DNA from 2 places in the Brevibacterium sp. BRM-1 genome. Region 1 is predicted to be linked to the other one. Evidence: riboswitches for the same ligand, from Rfam matches in the RefSeq annotation. Region 1 holds a riboswitch; the other holds the start of a gene.
The links. A riboswitch is a leader RNA that binds a small molecule or an ion and turns the genes downstream of it on or off. The one in region 1 is predicted to bind thiamine pyrophosphate.

Region 1 (10,681 bases):
GCAGATCTGGACGAGCGAGTCCGCCAGCTCCGTCGAGTCGATGGACGCGGCGAGCAGCACGCACGGGAGCACGAGGTCGATCGTGCGCAGCGCCACGGCGAGCCCGGCCAGCAGCGAGCCGGTGGAGAACACGACCGGGCCCAGCTGCAGGAGCACGGTGCCGGACTTCTCCGAGAGCAGGGCGGTGCCGTAGCCGGCGCCCAGCGCGATGAGGGGGATGAACCACAGCCGCCTGGCGAGCACGGCCGCGCGCACGCCGGCCAGCGGCGCGGTGAGGGCGATGAGCGCGAGCATGAGCGAGGCGGAGACGATGTCGATGCTGAGCACGACCCCGAACGTGAGGACGGCCATCGCGATGATCTTGCCCACCGGATTGCAGCGGGTGACCCAGGTCCGGCGCGCCACGGGCAGCAGCGCGGCGACGGGGGGCGCCGCGGCGGGCTCGCTGCGGATGACGATGTCGCTCATCGCACCTCCTGCGGGCGCGGGGCCGGGGCGAACGCGCAGCGGCGCGCGCCCACCGCGGTGAGGAACTCCTCGTCGTGGCTGACTGCGAGGAGCGCACCGCCCGCGTCGACCTGGTCGCCCAGCAGCTCGGCGAGGCCGCGCCACGTGCGCGCGTCCTGGCCGAAGGTGGGCTCGTCGACGATGAGCACGGGCGGCTGCGCGGCGAGCATGCACGCCACGGACAGCCGCCGCTTCTCCCCACCGGAGAGCGTCTGCGGGTGGGCGGGGGCCAGGGCCTCCATCCGCAGCCGGGCGAGCAGCTCGTCCGCGCGGGCGGCGGCGATCTCCTCGCCCAGCCCGGCGCGCAGCGGCCCGAACTCCAGTTCCGCGCGCACGCTCGCCGCGATGAACTGGTGCTCGGGCTCCTGGAACACCGTGCCGATCCGGCTGACGAGCTCCTGGGCGCTCCAGCCGTGCGGCGCGCTGCCCCGGGGCCGGCCGGTGCCGGCGGCCAGCAGCGCGGGCTGCGCCCGGAGGGTCCCGGCCAGCGGCGGCAGCAGGCCGGCGAGGGTGAGCGCCGTCGTGGACTTGCCGGCGCCGTTGGGGCCGACGAAGCCGGTGGCGGTGCTCGCGCGGATGTCGAGGTCGATGCCCGCGGCCGTGAGCGCTCGCCCGCGCCCGGTTCCGAGCCCCCGCGCGCTCAGCAGCTCCTCACCGCCCGCGGCGCGCGCCCGCGGGGCGGGCAGGGGCAGGTCGGGCAGCCACAGGCCCGCGTCGAGCAGGGCCGGGCGCAGGCCGGCATCGGCCAGCACCGCCCGCGGCGGGCCATCGGCCAGCACGCCCTCGGGGCCCAGCACGACGACCCGGTCGACGTGGTCGGCCCAGATCTCCACGCGGTGCTCGACGACGAGCATCGTGGCTCCGGTCCGGGCCTGCGCGGCGAGCACGGCATCGCGGACAACGGTCACGGCAGCGGGGTCGAGGTTGGCGGTGGGCTCGTCCAAGACGATGACGTCCGGGGCCATGGCGATGACCCCGGCGATGGCGAGCCGCTGCTTCTGCCCGCCGGACAGGGCCTGCGTGGAGCGCTCCGGCGGCAGGGTCAGGCCCACGAGGTCGAGTGCGGCGGCGGCCCGGTGCGGGATGTCGGCGGCCGGGACGCGCAGGTTCTCCATCCCGAACGCCACGTCCGCGCCGATCGTTGCGAGGATGACCTGCGAGTCGGGGTCCTGGAGCACCAGGCCGGTGCGCCCGGCCGAGGGGTCGGGCTCTTGCCCGCCCACGAGCAGCTCGCCCTCCTGGTAGCCGGACTCGGCCGGCAGCACGCCGGCCAGGGCGTGGAGGAACGTCGACTTGCCCGCCCCCGAGGCGCCCGCGAGCAGCACGCGCTGGCCCGCGGGGACCTCGAGGTCGATGTGGGCGAGGGCCGCCCGCTTCCGGCCGGCGTGGCGCCAGCCGAAGTCGCGGGCGAGGATGTCCGCGGGCATCAGACCTCGCGGTTGGACCGTCCGGCGGCGAACGCGGAGAGCGCGCCGGTCTTCGCGACGGCCTTCATCGCCAGCCACGACACCAGGCCGGCGATGAGGGCACCGGAGATCGTCGTGGCGATGAAGAACACGACCTTCCACATGGTCGCCCATTCCGCGTAGTAGATGATCGCCTCGTGGATGCCCAGGGCCAGGCCGGCCAGTGCCCCGGACAGCAGGCCGACGGGCAGCGTGAAGCGGCGGTAGGCGAAGAGCGCGAAGGCGAGCTCCGCTCCGGCGCCCTGGAGCAGGCCGGAGAAGACGGCGCCCAGGCCGAACTGCGAGCCGAGGGCCGCCTCGATGACCGCGGCGAGCAGCTCGCAGAACAGGGCCGCGCCCGGCTTGCGGATGATGAGCCCGGCCAGCGGGCCGGCGATCACCCAGCCGCCGGTCAGCAGGCCGCCGGCCGGCGGGAACGCGGCGAACGGCACCTGCATGACCGACCACGAGGCCGACCACAGGGTGAAGATGAGGCCGCACGCGACGGCGAGGACGGCGGCGACGACGATGTCGACGACCCGCCACGCATAGGCCGGGCGGGCGCGGCGGTCGGATGTCGGTGCGGTCATGAAGATCCTCCTTATGGCAAGGAGGGGTGAAGAGACTCGACTTCCTTCGGCGGTATGAGCCGCATCAGGTTCGAGGGTCTGCGCGCTGCGCACTCTCAGCGCCCCTGACGGCGCTCCCCTGTCGTGGGGCCCAGACTACACAATCCGCAGGACTCTGGGGAGATTCCCAGCCGCGCCCGGGCCGAGGTGCCGCGCGCAGGCGCACCGGCCCGCGCCTCGGGCGCGGGGGAGGGGCTACGGGAGGAGGCCCAGGTGGGCGAGCGCGGCCTTGACGACGTGCTGCTGGCCGTGGGAGAGCTCGGAGAGCGTCTCGCGGCGCAGCGCCTCGGCGGGCGTGAGCCAGTCGAGGCTCAGGGCGTCCTGGCGGGGCGTGCACTCGCCCTGGACCGGCACGATGTAGCACAGCGCGATCGCGTGCTGGCGGGGGTCGAAGAACTTCGACTCGCCCTCGGTGGGGAAGTACTCGGCCACGTGGAAGGGGGTCAGCGAGGGCGGCAGCAGCGGCAGCGCGAGCGGGCCCAGGTCCTTCTCGCAGTGGCGGGTGAGCGCGCGGCGCAGCGGCTCGTGGAAGCGAACGCGCCCGCCCACGATCTCGCGGCCGAGAGTCCCGTCGGCCATGGTGCGCAGCAGCAGGCCCACCCGCTCGGGGGCGCCGCTGTCGCCCAGCTGCACGGGGACCGCGTTGACGTAGGCGATGGGCAGCCGGCGGCGCAGCTGCGCGATCTCGTCCGGTTCGAGCCAGTTGTCGTCGTAGTCCAGGGCTGTCCGCGTCATGGAGTCATCGTGACACATCGGGGCCCTCCGGCGAGCGCGGCGGGAGGGGGACGATGGCCGCCGCGGGCCATCCCGGGCGCCCCGCCCTTGGCCGCTGCCGCGCGGTGAAGTACCTTGATGTCAAGATATTTCCGGGCCGGTGGGGCGCGCTGCGCCGGCGGGCCGGAGGTTAGAGTGGTGGCGAAGTGCGCCACCGCACACTGTCGACGTTGACACGAAGGAGAGCGTCCGTGATCGATCACGAAGTCCGCACCTACAAGAGCTCCGAGAAGCTGGCGCGCGAAGACCAGCTCGCCCACAAGATCGCCTCGGTGGCCGCGGATCCGGTCCCCGTGGACCCGCAGGTCTCCGAGATGGTGGTCAACCGGGTCATCGACAACGCCGCCGTCGCCGCCGCCTCGGTGCGCCGCAAGGCCCCCACCCACGCCCGCGAGCAGGCCCTGCCGCATGCGCTCACCCCCGGCTCCACGGTGTTCGGCGAGGCCCTGAGCACGACGATCTCCCCCGAGTGGGCCGCATTCGCCAACGGCGTGGCGGTGCGCGAACTCGACTTCCACGACACGTTCCTCGCCAAGGAGTACTCGCACCCCGGCGACAACATCCCGCCCATGATCGCGGTCGCCCAGCACCTGGGCGTCGGCGGGGCGGACCTCATCAACGGGATCGCCACCGGCTACGAGATCCAGATCGACCTGGCCAAGGGCATCTCGCTGCACGAGCACAAGATCGACCACGTCGCCCACCTCGGGCCCTCGGTGGCCGCCGGCCTGGGCGCCATGCTCCACCTGCCGGTCGACGTCACCTACCAGGCGATCGGCCAGGCGCTGCACGTCACCACCGCCACCCGCCAGTCGCGCAAGGGCGAGATCTCCTCGTGGAAGGCCCACGCCCCGGCGTTCGCCGGCAAGATGGCGATCGAGGCCGTCGACCGCGCGATGCGCGGCGAGGGCTCGCCGAGCCCCATCTACGAGGGCGAGGACGGCGTCATCGCCTGGATCCTCTCCGGACCGGACGCCCGCTACACGGTGCCGCTGCCCGGTGCCGGCGAGGCCAAGCGCGCGATCCTCGACTCCTACACGAAGGAGCACTCCGCGGAGTACCAGGCGCAGGCGCTCATCGACCTCGCGCGCAGGATGGGCGCGCAGATCGCGGACAAGTCCACGATCAAGAAGATCACCATCCACACCTCGCACCACACGCACAACGTCATCGGCACCGGCGCCGAGGATCCGCAGAAGATGGACCCGAAGGCCAGCCGCGAGACGCTCGACCACTCGATCATGTACATCTTCGCCGTCGCGATGGAGGACGAGGGCTGGCACCACGAGCGCTCCTACGCCCCCGAGCGCGCCGGCCGGCCGGAGACCGTCGAGCTGTGGCACAAGATCGAGACGCGCGAGGACCCGGAGTGGACCCGCCGCTACCACTCGACCGATCCGGACGAGATGGCCTTCGGCGGCCGCGTGGAGATCGAGTTCGAGGACGGCTCGACGCTCGTCGACGAGCTGGCCGTGGCCGATGCCCACCCGCTGGGCGCCCGGCCCTTCGCGCGGGAGAACTACGTGGAGAAGTTCCGCACGCTCTCCGAGGGCATCGTGAGCGAGGCCGAGCAGAACCGCTTCCTCGACCTCGCCCAGAACCTCGAGCAGCTGGGCGCCGACGACATCCGCCAGCTCAGCTTCGTCGTCGAGGGCCTGGGCCACTCGGGCTCGAAGGGGATCTTCTGATGCTCGGGGCCACCGCCACCGCGCACGAGCGCCGGGTGCGCTTCCGCGAGCTGCTCGCCGCCGATGCGATCGCCCAGTTCCCGGGCGCGATCAACCCGATCAACGCCCAGCTCATCGAGCAGGAGGGCTTCGAGGGCGTCTACATCTCCGGCGGCGCCTTCTCCGCCGCGCAGGGCCTGCCGGACATCGGCCTGACCACGCTGACGGAGGTCGCCGACCACGGCCGGGCGATCGCGCGGGTGACGAACCTGCCCACGTTCATCGACGCGGACACGGGCTGGGGCGAGGCGATGAACGTCGCCCGCACCGTCCAGGAGTTCGAGGACGCCGGGCTCTCCGGCATGCACCTCGAGGACCAGGTCAACCCCAAGCGCTGCGGCCACCTGGACGGCAAGGAGGTGGTGAGCCGCGCCGAGATGGTCAAGCGGGTCTCCGCCGCCGTCAAGGGCCGCCGCGACGACGCATTCGTCATCAGCGCCCGCACGGACGCCCGGGCGGGCGAGGGACTCCAGGCCGCGATCGATCGGGCCAAGGCCTACGTCGATGCCGGCGCGGATCTCATCTTCCCCGAGGCGATGCGCGACCTGGGCGAGTTCGAGACGTTCGCCAACGCCGTCGGCGCGCCGATCCTGGCGAACATGACGGAGTTCGGCAAGAGCGAGCTCTTCACGACGCAGCAGCTCGCCGATGCGGGGGTGTCGATGGTCATCTACCCCGTCACCACCCTGCGCATCGCCATGGGCGCGATCAAGCGCGGGCTGGCCACGATCCGCTCGGAGGGGACGCAGGCCTCGCTCGTCGAGGGCATGCAGACCCGCGCGGACCTCTACGACACGATCGACTACAACGCGTACAACGACTTCGACGCGAGCATCTTCAACTTCTCTCAGGAGGGCCACCAGTGAGCGAGCAGGACATCAAGAAGGGCCTCGCCGGCGTCGTCGTCGACACGACCGCCGTCTCGAAGGTCGTCCAGGAGACGAACTCCCTGACCTACCGCGGCTACCCCGTCCAGGAGCTCGCCGCCGCGTGCAGCTTCGAGGAGGTCGCCTACCTCATCTGGCACGGCGAGCTGCCCACCCGCGCGCAGCTTGACGAGTTCACCCGCAGCGAGCGCGACAAGCGCGAGATCGACCCCCAGCTCGTCGACCTCCTGCTGTCGCTGCCGCGCGACTCCCACCCCATGCACGTCGTGCAGACGGCCGTCGCCTACCTGGGCGCCGTGGACCCCCACGCCGATGAGACGGGGGAGGAGGCCAATCGCCGCATCGCCGAGCGCCTCTACGCCCAGCTGCCCACGATCGTCGCGATCGACCACCGGCGCCGCCACGGGCTGGACCCGGTCGCCCCCTCGAAGGACCTGGGCTACGCGGCCAACTTCTTCCACATGGTCTTCGACGAGGTCCCGGCCGAGGAGATCGTCCGCGCGTTCGACATCTCGATGATCCTCTACGCGGAGCACTCGTTCAACGCCTCCACGTTCACCGCCCGCGTCATCACGTCGACCACCTCGGACATGTACTCCGCGGTCGCCGGGGCCGTGGGCGCGCTCAAGGGCCCGCTGCACGGCGGTGCCAACGAGGCCGTCATGGCGATGCTCGAGGAGGTCGGCACGGCGGATCGGGCGTCGGAGTGGATCGACCGGGCGCTGGCGGAGAAGAAGAAGATCATGGGCTTCGGCCACCGGGTGTACAAGAACGGCGACTCGCGCGTGCCCACCATGCGCAAGGCGTTCGAATCGATGGTGGAGGTCACCGGCGACACCCAGCTGCTCGACCTCTACAACGCCTTCGAAGAGGACTTCGTGGGCCGCAAGGGCATCTACCCGAACCTCGACTACCCATCCGGGCCCGCCTACCACCTCATGGGCTTCGACACCGAGCAGTTCACGCCCATCTTCGTCATGGCCCGCATCACCGGATGGACCGCGCACATCATGGAGCAGCAGGCCGCGAACGCGCTCATCCGCCCGCTGAGCGCCTATGACGGGCAGGAGCAGCGCGAGGTCCCGGCCGACCGCGGCTGAGCGATGACCGCGCAGCAGACCGGCCGGGCGGCCGATCGCGAGGGCTTCGCCTACTCCGTCGCCGACGGCGTCGGCACCCTCGTCATCGACCGCCCGGCCAAGCGCAACGCGCTCTCGCGCGCCATGTGGCAGGCGCTGCCGGGCATCCTGCACGACATCGACGCGGACCCCGAGGTGCGCGTCCTCATCCTCACCGGCGCCGGCGGGCACTTCTCCGCGGGCTCGGACATCCACGACCTCGACGTGCCGCTCGCCGAGTTCTGGGAGACCAACTCCGCCGCCGAGGCGGCCCTCGCATCCGTGGACATCCCCACCATCGCCGCGATCGAGGGCAACTGCGTGGGCGGGGGCACGGAGCTCGCGGCGGCCTGCGATGTGCGCATCGCGGCGCCGGGCACCATCTACGGCGTCACGGCCGCGAAGCTGGGCCTCGTCTACCCCCCGGGCCCCACCCGGCGGCTGGCCGCGATCCTGGGCGAGTCCTGGGCGCGGTACTTCCTGCTGACCGCGGAGATCATCGACTTCGACGAGGCGCTGCGCCTGGGCTTCATCCACCGGTCCGCCGATGAGCCGCTGGCCGCCGCGCGGGAGCTCGCGGCCACGATCGCCGGGCGCTCGGCGCTCAGCCAGACGGGGGTCAAGCGGATCCTGCGGGGCGCGGAGCCGTCGCCGGAGGCCGCCGGCTGGCTCGCCGAGGCGTACGCCCACGAGATCACCGAGGGGCAGCGGGCGTTCTTCGCCAAGGAGGCGCCGGCGTTCACCACCCGCCGCCAGGACTGGGAGGCGTGAGGGCGGGCGCCGGTGAGCGCCCGCGCGCTCAGCGCGCGCCGTGCGCGGCGTCGGTGCCCAGGACGTAGGCGACCTGGGCGATGTGCTCGGCGGCGTCGACGCTCACGCTGATGAGCCGCCCGGCCCGGGTGACGGGCGGATCCCACTGCTCGTCGATGACCTCGGCGACCTGCGCCTCGGTCAGCTGCGAGACGTAGTCGACCTGCGCCTCGGTCGCGGCCTCGATGTAGTCGATGAGCAGGCGCGGATCGTCGACGACGATCCGCTCCGCCTGCTCGGCCGACTGGCCGTAGCCCATCTGCGCGGCGCCCAGCTCGGCATCGTCCAGGCCCAGGTCGAAGCGCGCGTCGAACCCCTGGGCGGTCCACACCTGCTCGGTGCCCGCCAGGTCCGCGATCTGCACGTCGATCTCGCGGCCCGTGTGCCACAGCAGCCACGCCGGCGAGTTCGGGTGGCCGCCCACGTGGACGTTGAGCACCGCAGGGTCGAGCGAATCGGCGATGGCGGCAAGCGAATCGGCGGGCCGGCGGGCGAGGTCGGTGAGGATGGCGATCGATTCCATGCCTGCACACTAATGCGCCGCGGCGGTGGCGAAAAGGGCGCCGCCAGCAGGAATGATCTCCCGGGGCGCCGTGTTCTACACCGTGTAGCAAGAAAAACCACAACCCGAGGAGGAAACGCGATGGCAGACAATGCCCCGTTCAAGGCGTCCCACGAGCTGGCCGAGAACCTGCAGAGCGTCGTCACCGATCTCATCGACCTGAGCCTGGTGGGCAAGCAGGCCCACTGGAACATCCTGGGCACCAACTTCCGCGACCTCCACCTCAACCTCGACGAGGTCATCGACATCGCCCGCGAGGGAGCGGACGACTTCGCCGAGCGGATGCGCGTGCTCTACGCCGTGCCCGACGGCCGCGCGGTCGTCGTCGCCAAGGAGTCCAGCCTCCCGGCGTTCCCCGAGGGCGAGATCTCCACGCACGATGCGGTGGACCGCATCACCGATGCGATCTACGCCGCGACCGGCACGATGCGCAAGATCCATGACGCCGTGGACGCGGCCGACCCCACGACCGCGGACATCCTGCACGAGTACACCCAGAAGCTCGAGCAGCAGGCCTGGTTCATCTCCGCGGAGAACCGCAAGCCCGCCGCGAAGTAACCCGCCGCACCTCACGCCGTCCGGCGCCACGGCCGAACGGCGCACGGCATCGGCCGTGCTCAGCATGTGAGTCCTCATCCGGCCGACGCCCACAGGGGCCCGGCAGCCGCGCGCTGCCGGGCCCCTGTGCGCGCCCTGCGCCTCCTGGACGGGCGGCGGACAGGCACCGTGCCCGGCGCGGATACACTGGCCCGATGCGCCTAGCGGTCCTCGACATCGGGTCGAACAGCATCCACCTCCTCGTCGTCGACGCCCACGTGGGCGCGCCGCCGCTGCCCGCGACCTCCCACAAGGAGGTGGTGCGCCTCGCCGAATACCTCAAGCCCGACGGCTCGATCTCCGGCTACGGGCGCGATCGCCTCATCGCGTTCTGCCGCGAGGCCATCGACATCGCCGAGGACCAGGGGGCCGAGCAGATCCTCGCCTTCGCGACCTCCGCCATCCGCGAGGCGCCCAACGGCGAGGAGGTCATCGAGGCCATCCGCACGGCCTCCGGCCTCGACCTGACCGTCATGACCGGCGACGACGAGGCGCGCATCACGTTCCTGGCCGCCCGCCGCTGGTTCGGCTGGTCGGCCGGCAACATCCTCCTCCTCGACATCGGCGGCGGCTCGCTCGAGATCGCGGCCGGACACGACGAGTACCCCGAGGCCTCGCTGTCCGTGCCGCTGGGCGCGGGCCGGATGCACGCGGACTTCCTGCCGGACGAGGCGCCCTCCGAGGAGCAGCTCGCCCGGCTGCGCCACCACGCCCGCCGCACGATCGGCCGGATCGCCGGCGACATCAACCGGGTGGGCGCGCCGGAGAACGTCGTCGGCTCCTCGAAGACCTTCCGCTCGCTGGCCCGGATCGCCGGCGCCGCCCCGAGCGCCGACGGCATCTTCGTGCCCCGCACCCTCTCCCGCCGCGACCTGCCCGGCATCGTCGACGCCCTGGCCAGTCGCACGAACGCCGAGCGCGCCCAGCTGCCCGGCGTCTCCGAGGCCCGCGCCGGCCAGGTGCTCGCCGGTGCGATCGTCGCCGAGGCCGCATTCGCGATCTTCGGCATCGAGCGTATGAGGATCTCCCCGTGGGCGCTGCGCGAGGGGATCATCCTCCGGCGGCTCGACCTCCTCGACTCCGCGGAGGCGCTCTCGCCCTCCGATGCCGCCCACCGCACGCTCGCGGCCGCGGGTCGCAGCTGAGGCGCCGCACCGCCTGGCGCACGGGCTCCCGCGTCGTCTGCCACCTCTGGGGCATTCCGCGCCCGCGGGCCCTCGGGCCCGCCGGCCCGCACGTCCACCCGCTGGCCGCCTGCGCGCCAGACGGCCACCGGTCCCGAGGGGGTCATGGCCCGCGGCCGGGCGCCAGTAGACTAAGCGCCGTGAGCGGGAAGAGCGAAGACAGCGAGACGGACCGGCCGACCCCGGCGCGCAGGGCACTGACCGCCAAGAACTCGGCGAAGGCGAACTCCCGCCGGCACCGCGAGTACTTCGCGGCCAACCCGGTCTACGAGCAGGGCGCCGGCCACGTCTCTGACCACGAGATCCGCATCGGACTCTCCTCCTCCTCCGTGTCCCCCATGACGGTCGAGGAGACCTTCGACACCGCGGCCCGCCTGGGCTACGACGGCGTGGAGATCATGGTGACGAACAACCGCGGCACGCAGGACGCAGAGCTCATGC
Region 2 (10,681 bases), 190 kb from region 1:
CCCTGCTGCTCGGGGCGCTCGTGCAGGCACTGGGGCTCGCGGGCGTGGGCGCACTCTCGCTGGTGGCCCCCGCGCACTGGGAGCTGTGGTTCCAGCTCCCCGGGGTCGTCCTGGGCGCCGGCCAGGCCCTGCAGTTCGCGCCGCTCGTTGCCACCGTCATGGCCGAGGTGCCGAGGCGCATCGCGGGTCTGACCGGCGGTCTCGTGTCGACGATGCAGCAGACGGGCATCGCGGTGGGCGTGGCCGTTCTCGGTTCCGCCTTCCAGGGCCTGAGCGCGCGGCTGGGCGCCGATCACGCCTTCGGCGTCGTCAGCCTCGTCCAGCTCGCCCTGGCCGCGGCGTTCGGGCTCGCCGCCCTGCGCCTGCGCCGGATCGCCGTCCGGCCCGCCCCCGAGCCGCCCGCCGGTCCCGCGGACCCGCCCGGCACCGCGCGGGACGCGTGAGGGCAAGGGGACCTCACGGAATACGCCGCCCGTCCGCGCACGTTGCGCTGGTGGCGGGGTGCCCGCCCGCCGGCCCCGCGCACGGGGCCGCTGGAGCAGCGGCATCCGCCGACCACGGGCGCGCCGGCCGCGGCGCGGCCCGGAACCTACGCACAGAAGGAGACGCCATGTCGGCAGCAGGCAAGAAGGTCGCAATCCTCGTCACCCGCGGAGTCGAGCAGCCCGAGCTCACGAGCCCCCGCGAGGCGCTCGATGCCGCGGGGGCGATCACCCAGATCGTCTCGCCCGCGGACGGCAGCCTCCAGGCCATGAAAGGCGACTGGGACCGCGGTGAGGAGTTCGCCGTCGATGTGCCGCTGGCCGATGCAGCGGCCGGCGACTACGACATGCTCGTGCTGCCCGGCGGCACGCTCAATGCGGACGCGCTGCGCGGGGACCCGCGGGCGGTGGAGTTCGTCAAGGCGTTCTTCGCGGCGCAGAAGCCGGTCGCCGCGATCTGCCACGCCCCGTGGCTGCTCGCCGAGGCGGGGGTCGCCCATGAGCGCAAGCTCACGAGTGTGGGCTCCATCAAGGTGGACCTCGTCAACGCGGGCGCCAAGTGGGAGGACTCGGAGGTCGTCATCGACGGCAATCTCATCACCTCGCGCACCCCGGCCGACCTCGAGGCCTTCGACGCCGCGATCGTCGCCGCGCTCGACTGAGCGCCCCCGCCGCGGTGTGCGCGCTGGACTGCGCGCACTCGCCGCGGCACCGTCCGCTGGGCTGGGCGCCGGGGCGCGGGGATTTCACTCCCGCGCCCCGGTGCCCTACTATGGAAGCGGCTCTTCGTGCGGCGTCACCCTGCGAATCCCCCAGGACCGGAAGGTAGCAAGGGTAAGAAGGCTCTGGCGGGTGCACGAAGAGTCCTTTTCTGCCCGGGCACGCCCACGCCGACGGCAGGTGTCACGATTCTGCAACGAATGCTGCAGGGATCTCCCCTGGTCACCGCCCCCCTCCAAGCCAATATCCCCGTGGACTCCCACAGGCCGGTCCCCGTCGTCATCGCGCGTTGACATTGGGCCCGTATCCTTTGTGAAAGCCATCCACATCCTCCACAGAGAGGCCACGCGTGTCCCGCCGTCTTCTTGCTGCCACCGCCCTCATCTCCTCCGCCGCGCTCCTCGCGGCCTGCACCCCCTCCGGTTCCGGCACCGGCGAGAACGCCTCGCACAACGGCTCCGCCAACACGGAGCAGGCCAGCCCCTCGATCAGCGTCGTCGACGCCAAGGGCAAAGAGGTCAAGACGGTCAAGGCCGGGCAGCACCTGACGCTCAGGGTCGAGAACGGCACGTTCGCCTCCGCGAGCGCCTCCGACTCGAAGCAGAAGGAGATCCCCGTCGACAAGGGGTCCCTGTCCAGCGGCGCGGACGCCGACGAGGCGGACACTACCGCGACGCCCAGCGCCCAGAATGCGGGCTTCACGGCCGCCAACCGCTCCTCGACCTCCGATTCGGAGCTCGAGGACAGCGACGCGGATTCGACCGCGTCCGCCTCGCAGGGGGCCGGCGCCTCCGATGAGAACTCGGAGGGCGCCTCGGCGGCCCCCAGCGCGGGAGCCTCCGATGACCCGGGCTCCGGTGAGGAGGGCACGACGTGGACCTCGGACTTCACGGTCGCCGGCAACTCCACCTATGAGTGGAAGGCGACGGTCAAGGGCAACGACGGCCAGTCCCACGAGGAGACCGGCACCGTCAAGACCTCCGAGCCCTCCAGCGAGACGACCCGCACCTTCACGGAGATCGCCGACGATGACACGGTGGGCGTCGCCGCGCCCGTCATCGTCAACTTCTCCGGCATCGTGCCCAAGAAGTACCGTGCCTCGATCCAGAACCGCATGACGGTCCAGGTCACGGACAACAACGGCAAGAAGCGCAGCGTCACGGGCGCCTGGGGCTGGCTGCCCGATGACGACGGCCACTCGAGCATCCACTACCGCACTGAGGAGCACTGGCCGGCCCACTCGAAGGTCACGGTCAAGCTGCCCATGAAGGGCGTGCAGACCTCGGACGAGACGTACGGCAAGAAGAACGTCACGCTCGACTTCAAGATCGGCCGCTCCCAGATCGTCAAGGCCAGCGCCAAGACGCACCGGATGACGGTGACGCGCGACGGCAAGAAGCTGTGGGACTGGCCCGCCTCGCTCGGCAAGCCCAGCTCCCCCTCCTACAACGGCGAGCACATCGTCATGTCGAAGTCGGCCGACTACACGATGACCTCGGAGCGCTACGGCTACTCGACGCCCGTCCAGTGGGCAGTGCGCATCCACAACAACGGCGAGTTCGTCCACGCGGCGCCGTGGTCCGAGGGCGTGCAGGGCAGCTCGAACGTCTCGCACGGCTGCATCAACCTCTCGACCTCACGGGCCGCGAAGTACTTCGCCTCCGCGAAGTACGGCGACCCGGTCTCCATCACCGGCTCGCGGGTCTCCCTCACGCCGGATTCGGGCGACGTCTCCGATTGGACGTACAGCTGGAAGCAGTGGCAGAAGCTCTCGGCCATCAAGAGCTGAGCCCCTCCCCCCTGCACGCACCCCACCGCCCCGGCCCACGACGGCCGGGGCGGTCGTGCGTTCCGGGAGGGGGGGACCCGTGCACCCGAACGTTCACCCCAGCGATGTCACCGACCGGGCACGTAGACCGTGCGCGCACCTCAGCCGTGCGCCGGCCACCGCACCCGCCACCTGCGCTAGGGTGGGCTCCACGACAGGGGAGCGCCATCGCGGGCGCTGAGAGTGCGGCAGCAGACCCTTCGAACCTGATCCGGTGAGCACCGGCGGAGGAAGTCGTCAAGCAGGGCCCCACGCGCCCGGCCGTGCCGCACCCCTCCCCGCAAGGAGGTCGACGATGAGCACCGCCACCACCATCACCACCGCCCCGGGCGGCTTTGCCGCCCAACTGCGCAAGCGCACCAGTGACACCTGGGACCGGGCGATCGGCCACCGCTTCGTCGAGGAGCTGTTCGACGGCCGCATCGACGACGCGGTGCTCGCCCACTACCTCGAGCAGGACTACCGCTTCTTCAATGCGGCCCTGTCGCTGTGCGCCTCGTGCGTCGTCAACGCCGACCGCGTGGAGCCCAAGCTGCGCTTCTCCGCCCAGCTGGGCTTCTTCGCCTCGGACGAGGACGGCTACTTCGAACGCGCCCTGGCGGCCCTCGGCTCGTCGACCGAGCGGGCCGCCGAGGCCCCCTGACCGCAACCTCGGCGGCGATGGTCGAGGGCATGCTCGACACGGCGCACGCCAACTCCTACGTCCGCAGCCTCATCGTCATGGCCGTCGCCGAGTGGCTCTACCTGGACTGGGGCGAGCGCGAGCTCGCCGACCCCAGCCGACCGGAGCACCTGGGCTGGATCGAGCTGCACCGCGGCGCGGACTTCCGCGCCTGGGTGCAGGTCATCGTCGACGAGCTCGACCGCGTGGGCGCGGACCTGGACGAGGCGGAGCGCGCGAAAGCCGCTGGCCTGTGGGATCGCTTCGTCCGCTTGGAGCTCGAGTTCTTCGACGCCGCCTACAGCGCGTGAGCGGTGGCGGGGCTCCCGGGCGGTGAGGCCATGCGGTTCTCGATCTGCGCGCCGGCCTCTGAGGCGCCACGCCAGCGCCTGAGCTCCCGTGCACCAGCGCCACATCCGTGCCCGAGCGCCACATCCGTGCCCGAGCGCCTCATCCGTGCCCGAGCGGTGCGGACCAAGCGGGGCGGGAGAACCACCGGCTCCCCCGCCCCGCGGCTCCCCCGCCCCCTCGCACCCTGGGGGGGGCGGTGCGGGCTACCCGACGAGCCGTGAGCGGATGAGGAACCGCTGGCCCGTGGGCGACTCCACGCTGAAGCCCGAGCCGCGGCCCTTGACCACGTCCACCGTCAGGTGGGTGTGCTTCCAGTAGCGGAACTGCTCCGCGGACATCCAGAATTCGAGCTCGGCCTGCTCGGCATCGACACCGGGCAGCGTGAAACGGCCCAGCAGCACATCGGCGTCGCTCGTGAGGAACTCACCGGCCGGATAGCACATGGGCGAGGACCCATCGCAGCACCCGCCGGACTGGTGGAACATGAGCTGGCCGTGCTGGCCGATGAGTTCGCGCAGGAGCTCGACCGCCGCCGGAGTCAGCGCCACCCGGGACTCGGTCTCACCGTCCAGGGTGGGCTGCGAATCCAGCGGACGGTCGAGTGCCTGCTCGCTCATCAGAAGAAGCCCAGCTTGCTCTCCGAGTAGCTCACCAGCATGTTCTTGGTCTGCTGGTAGTGGTCGAGCATCATCTTGTGGTTCTCGCGCCCGATGCCCGAGGACTTGTACCCGCCGAACGCGGCGTGGGCCGGGTACGAGTGATAGTTGTTCACCCACACGCGGCCGGCCTGGATCTCCCGGCCTGCGCGGTACCACGTGTTGCCGTTGCGGCTCCACACACCTGCGCCCAGTCCGTAGAGGGTGTCGTTGGCGACCTTCATCGCCTCCTCGAAGTTCGTGAACGAGGTCAGCGCGAGCACGGGGCCGAAGATCTCCTCCTGGAAGATCCGCATGCTGTTCGTGCCCTTGAACACGGTGGGCTGGATGTAGAAGCCATCGGCCAGGTCCCCGTCGAGGTGGGCCTGCTCACCGCCGATGAGCACCTCGGCGCCCTCCTGCTTGCCGATGTCGAGGTAGGACTTGATCTTCTCGAGCTGGTCGTTCGACGCCTGCGCGCCGATCATCGTGTCCGTGTCGAGGGGGTTGCCCTGCTTCGTGGCGCGCACGCGCTCGATGCCCGCGGCCACGAAGTCGTCGAAGATCCCCTCCTGGACGAGTGCGCGCGAGGGGCACGTGCACACCTCACCCTGGTTGAGGGAGAACATCGCGAAGCCCTCGAGCGCCTTGTCGTAGTAGCTGTCATCGGACTGTGCGACGTCGTTGAAGAAGATGTTCGGGCTCTTGCCGCCCAGCTCCAGCGTCACCGGGATGAGGTTCTGCGAGGCGTACTGCATGATGAGGCGGCCGGTGGTCGTCTCACCGGTGAACGCGATCTTGGCGATGCGCTTGTTCGACGCCAGCGGCTTGCCGGCCTCGACGCCGAAGCCGTTGATGACGTTGACGACGCCGGGCGGCAGGAGATCGCCGATGATCTCGATGAGCACCATGATCGAGGCGGGGGTCTGCTCGGCGGGCTTGAGCACCACGCAGTTGCCGGCCGCCAGCGCCGGTGCGAGCTTCCACACCGCCATGAGCAGCGGGAAGTTCCACGGGATGATCTGGCCGACGACGCCCAGCGGCTCGAGGAAGTGGTAGGCAACGGTCTCGTCGTCGATCTGCGAGAGGGAGCCCTCCTGCGCGCGGATGCAGCCCGCGAAGTACCGGAAGTGATCGATGGCCAGCGGAATGTCCGCCGCGAGGCACTCGCGGATGGGCTTGCCGTTGTCCCACGTCTCCGCCACCGCGAGCGCCTCGAGGTTGTCCTCCATGCGGTCCGCGATCTTGTTGAGGATGAGGGCGCGCTCGGCGGCGCTCGTCTTCGTCCACGTCTGGGCGGCCTTGTGTGCCGCGTCGAGGGCGAGCTCGACGTCGTCCGCGTTGGACTGGGCGACCTCGGTGAAGGGCTTGCCGTTGACCGGACTGACGTTCTCGAAGTACTTGCCGCTGGTCGGCGGCGTCCATTCGCCGCCGATCCAGTTCTCGTAGCGGGGCTTGAAGCTGACCTTTGCGTCCGGGCTGCCGGGCTGTGCGTAGACTGCCATGATTCTCCTCATTGAGATCCGGCGCGCGGTGCGTGCGCTCCGCGCGGCTGACGGCCGTTGCGAACGCCCGGTCCGGGCCATTCATGCGGCTTGCGTCACACCCTAACCGCTGGAGCGGACATGGCTCAACGGTGTTCCGCGGTTCGCCGTGGGCCAGCGCGGCTGCCCAATGGGCCACCTGCGGCGCCCCGGGGAGCCGGCCGCTGCGCCTGCGGCCGCGATGCCCGCGCGGGATCGACGCGCCCGCCTGCCCGCTCGTCGGTCGGCCGGCTGCCCAGGGCGCCGGACCCGGCTCAGCCGGCCGCGGGCGGGTCCTGCACCGGGGGCTGCGCCGTCAGCTGCGCGTAGACGTCCTTGGGCACCCGCCCCAGCAGGTAGAACTGCGGGTTGGGCGCCATCTTCGCCACGGTGGCCACCCGGTTGGACAGGCCGAAGAACCCCGTGATCGCCGCGATGTCCCACGCGTCCTCGTCGTCGAAGCCGTGCTCGTACAGCGCCGCCCGGTCCGCATCCCCCACCTCGCCGGGCCGCTCGCAGACCTTGAGGGCGAACTCGAGCATCGCGTGCTGGCGGGCGGGCAGGCCCGCGCTGCGCCAGTTGACCGCGACCCGGTCGGCGATGTGGGGGTCGCGCTCGAACAGCCGCAGCAGCGCGCCGTGGGCGACGACGCAGTAGAGGCAGTCGTTGGCCGCCGAGGTGGCGGTCACGATCATCTCCCGGTCCGCCTTCGTCAGCCCGCCGCCCTCCTTGCCCATGAGCGCGTCGTAGTAGGCGAAGAAGGCGCGGAACTCGGCGGGGCGCCGGGCTAGCGTGAGGAAGACGTTCGGCACGAAGCCGGAGGCCTCCCCCTCGGCGCGGATCCGGGCAAGGACATCCGCCGGCAGGCCGGACAGATCGGGGACGGGATAGGGCTCGGTGACGGCGTTGTCGCTCATGGGACCACTCTAGGGTCTCCGCGCTCCGCCCGTGGCCCGCTGCCCGAGGCGCTCCGGGGCTGCGAGCCCATCGGGCCGACGGGGCGGCGAACCCCATCGGGACGGTGAGGAGCGGGCCCCGCCGGACCGGTGGGGAGGGAACGCCCCCGGGCCGGTGGCGAGCGGGCAGCCCGGGCCAGACCGGCCCGGTGCCCGCGCGGGGACGGCCCGTGCCGCCTCGGGCGCCAGGGGCAGGACCCGGCGGAGCTAGCGCTTGTGCTGGTGGGGGATGACGACGCGCCGGACGATGATGAGGAGGCTCGCGGCCAGCGGCACGGCGACGATCGCGCCGAGCACGCCGCCCAGCCCGCCGCCGGCGGCCGCGGCGATGATGACGATCGAGCCGGGCACGTTGACGGCCTGGTTCATGATTCGGGGGCTGAGGATGTAGGCCTCGATCTGCATGTAGATGAGGTAGTAGATGCCCGCGATGATCGCCATGGACGGCGAGACGAACAGGCACGAGGCCACGATGACGATGGACCCGGACAGCGTGCCCACCAGCGGGATGAGCGAGCCCAGGAACGCGATGAACGCGAGGAGCGCCGGCAGCGGCGAGCCGATGATCGTGAGGAAGATCGAGGACAGCAGGCCGTTGATCGCGGCGAGCAGCACCTGGCCGAAGACGTAGCGGCCCACGGACCGGGTGACCTCCTCCGTGACCGACTCGGTGAAGGCCCGACGGCTGCGCGGCACCAACAGGTAGAGCCCCCGCTTGATCGAGGGCAGCGTGGCGGTGAAGTAGATCGTGAGGATGACGACGATGATGAGCCCGGCGGTGAAGTTCGCGATGCCGGCGCCCACCGCCACCACCCCGCCGCCCAGCGACAGGATGTTCTTCGGGTCCGAGGCCCACTGGCTGCCCTGCGAGACGAGGGCGTTGAGGTCGAGCGAGCCCGCGAACTGCGCCTCGAGGTCCTTGACCCATTCGCGGTTGGCGAGCTCGTTGATGAGCACGGGCAGGTTGCCGATGAACGCCTGGATCTGTGCGACGACCGGCGGGACGATGAGCAGGAAGACCCCCGTCACCGCCAGCACCATGACGACGAGGGTGAGCACGGTGGCGAGCCCGCGGCGGATGTGCCGCTTCTCGAGGAACTGGATGACGGGGTCGAGGCCGAGCGCGAGGAACAGCGCCACCCCGACGTAGGTGATGACGGAGGCGATCGTCGACAGCCCGTTGATCACCATGAGGCCCAGTCCCACGCCCAGCGTGCCGACGAAGGCCATCCAGAACGCGGGAACCTGCAGGCGTCGGGCGGGGGGCGGGGGAACGACTCCGCCCAGGGTGCCGCGGCGGGATCCAGGGAGCTTGCTCACCCGCTCAGTGTAGGCGCATCCGGCGCCCGGCCCCGCAGGCGTCCCGCGCGGCAGGGCGGCTTGCCCCACCGCCGGTCCGCGCACCCGGCTCGCGCACCCGGTCCGCGCACCCGGTCCGCACACCGCTGCCCGCTGCCGCAGCGCCGATCCCCTCAGCGGCGAGCCCCTCAGCGCACCACCGGCTTGGAGCGGCCCAGCAGCAGCGCGATGACGAGCGCGGCGGCCATCATCGCGCCGATCAGCCACGTCACGGCGGGCCAGCCGCCCGCCTCCCACGCGAGCGGCGCCAGATTGCCGTTGACGGAGGAGCCGCCGTAGTAGAAGAGCATGTACATGGAGGCGGCCTGGGCGGGCACCCCCACGGACGCGTTGGCGCGCGTGGCCACCCACGCCGAGGCCAGCGAGTGGACGATGAAGAACCCCACGGCCAGCACGAGCATGCCCGCGATGATGACCCACAGCGGCCGCGCGGCCATGAGGCCCACCCCCGCCAGCGCCAGGACGGGGCCGAAGACGATGACCGCGCGCAGCGAGGTGCGATCGGCCAGCCGGTTGGCCAGCGCCCCGCCGTAGCCGGCCACGGGGTAGACGAGGTAGAGCAGGCCCACGGTGCCCACGGACAGCAGGTACGGCTCGGCCTCGAGGCGGAAGCCCAGCACGTTGAATGCGCCCACGAACGTGCCCATGCCCAGGGCGCCCAGCAGGTAGAGGCCCAGCAGCACGGGATCGCGGAAGGCGCGGCCGAACTTGGCGACGAGCTCGCGCAGGGAGTCCCGGTGGACGGTGAAGCCGCGCGACTCCGGCAGCAGGAGCCAGCAGGCGATCGCGCACCCGACGCCGATGAGCGCGGTGAACAGCAGCGCGAGGTGCGAGGCGTCGAGTCCCAGCGCGCCCGTCAGGCCCAGCCGGTGCATGAGCTCGATCGCCCCGGACGAGGCGATGCGGCCGGTGAGGCCGCCCAGGGTCGTGCCGAAGATGTAGAGGCCCGTCGCGGACGTGGAGTACTCGGGGGCGATCTCCTCGCGCAGGTACACGGCTGCCGTGGCGGGCAGGCCCGCGAGCACGACGCCCATGGCGAAGCGCACCACGAGGAAGAGCGACCAGTCGTCGATGAAGGCCGCGAGGGCGCCCAGCGCCGCCGCCCCGCCCAGCGACCAGCGGATCACCCGCACGCGCCCGAGCCGCTCGGAGATGGGCACCGCGACGATGAGCCCGACGGCCAGCCCCGCCGTGGCCGCGGAGACCGAAAGGGCGGCCTGGGCGGGCGAAATGCTGTAGTCGCGTGCGAAGTACGGCAAAATGGCCTGAGTGTTGTACAGCAGGGTGAAGGTCGCGAGGCCGGCCATGAGCAGGCCGATCTCGATCCTGCGGGTCATCGGGTGGCCCTTGGGATAGCCCGCGAACCCGCTCATCGGCCCTCACTCACTGCACATCGTCCCCTGTATCCGGCACACCAGCACCACGATAGTCCTCGCCTCCGATCCGCTTGGCGAGGCCCCGCACCGCACGGGCGGGCACCCGCACCTGCGCTCGACCGGCACCGCGCGCGATTCCGCCGCAGCCGGGCCGGCGCGGCCGGCGCCCCGCACGTGTGCGCACCGCACCGCCAAGGAGTCACCGTGGAAACCGACCAGACGCCAGCGCCGCACGACCCCCAGGGCGCCGGAGCACCGCCTGCACCCGCGGCCGATCCCGCGCACGGTGCCGACTCCGCGCACGACGCCGAGCCGGTTGCCGACCCCGCGGCCGATGCCGCCTGGCAGGCCATTGCGGAGCCCGCGGCCATGACCCTCCCGGACTTCGCCGCGATCGCCCCGACGGACCTGCGCGCCGCGGGTCGGCGCGCGGTGGCCCAGCAGGCCGAGGCCATTGCCGCCATCGTCGCGTCAGAGGCACCCGCGACATTCCACAACACGACCCTGCAGATCGAGCTGGCCCGCTATCCCGCCCTGCGGCTGGCCGCCCTCGTGCGGCTCTACTCCTCTGCGCTCGCAACGCCGGAGGCCGAGCCGGTCTACGCCCAGCTCGACGCCGAGCTCCACGCCGCCGAGCTCGACGTGCTCCTCAGCCCGGAGCTGTTCGCCCGCCTCGAGGCCGTCTCGCTCGTGGACCTGCTGCCCGAGGACCGACGCCACCACGAGCTCACGGTCGCCGACTTCGTCCACGCCGGCGCGCGGCTCGACGAGGAGTCGCGCCAGGCCGCCG

Region 2: another riboswitch for thiamine pyrophosphate. It lies ahead of BRM1_RS07850 (hypothetical protein); the one in region 1 lies ahead of BRM1_RS07115 (ECF transporter S component).

The regions. Positions count from the first base shown of each region.
Region 1 covers NZ_CP113788.1:1,597,460-1,608,140, reverse strand. Annotated here, with positions in the region: gene BRM1_RS07125 (energy-coupling factor transporter transmembrane component T family protein) at 1-468, opposite strand, end outside; gene BRM1_RS07120 (ABC transporter ATP-binding protein) at 465-1,934, opposite strand; gene BRM1_RS07115 (ECF transporter S component) at 1,934-2,542, opposite strand; TPP riboswitch at 2,567-2,672, opposite strand; gene BRM1_RS07110 (DUF4916 domain-containing protein) at 2,777-3,316, opposite strand; gene BRM1_RS07105 (MmgE/PrpD family protein) at 3,547-5,043, shown strand; gene prpB (methylisocitrate lyase) at 5,043-5,948, shown strand; gene BRM1_RS07095 (bifunctional 2-methylcitrate synthase/citrate synthase) at 5,945-7,069, shown strand; gene BRM1_RS07090 (enoyl-CoA hydratase/isomerase family protein) at 7,073-7,858, shown strand; gene BRM1_RS07085 (mycothiol transferase) at 7,887-8,420, opposite strand; gene BRM1_RS07080 (Dps family protein) at 8,541-9,017, shown strand; gene BRM1_RS07075 (Ppx/GppA phosphatase family protein) at 9,212-10,201, shown strand; gene BRM1_RS07070 (sugar phosphate isomerase/epimerase family protein) at 10,381-10,681, shown strand, end outside.
Region 2 covers NZ_CP113788.1:1,784,597-1,795,277, forward strand. Annotated here, with positions in the region: gene BRM1_RS07830 (MFS transporter) at 1-443, shown strand, start outside; gene BRM1_RS07835 (type 1 glutamine amidotransferase domain-containing protein) at 611-1,144, shown strand; RNA gene ffs (signal recognition particle sRNA small type) at 1,260-1,354, shown strand; gene BRM1_RS07845 (L,D-transpeptidase) at 1,552-2,991, shown strand; TPP riboswitch at 3,177-3,280, shown strand; gene BRM1_RS07850 (hypothetical protein) at 3,326-3,673, shown strand; gene BRM1_RS07855 (hypothetical protein) at 3,691-4,002, shown strand; gene BRM1_RS07860 (DUF779 domain-containing protein) at 4,246-4,659, opposite strand; gene exaC (acetaldehyde dehydrogenase ExaC) at 4,659-6,182, opposite strand; gene BRM1_RS07870 (peroxidase-related enzyme) at 6,476-7,117, opposite strand; gene BRM1_RS07875 (AI-2E family transporter) at 7,364-8,476, opposite strand; gene BRM1_RS07880 (MFS transporter) at 8,644-9,888, opposite strand; gene BRM1_RS07885 (M3 family metallopeptidase) at 10,096-10,681, shown strand, end outside.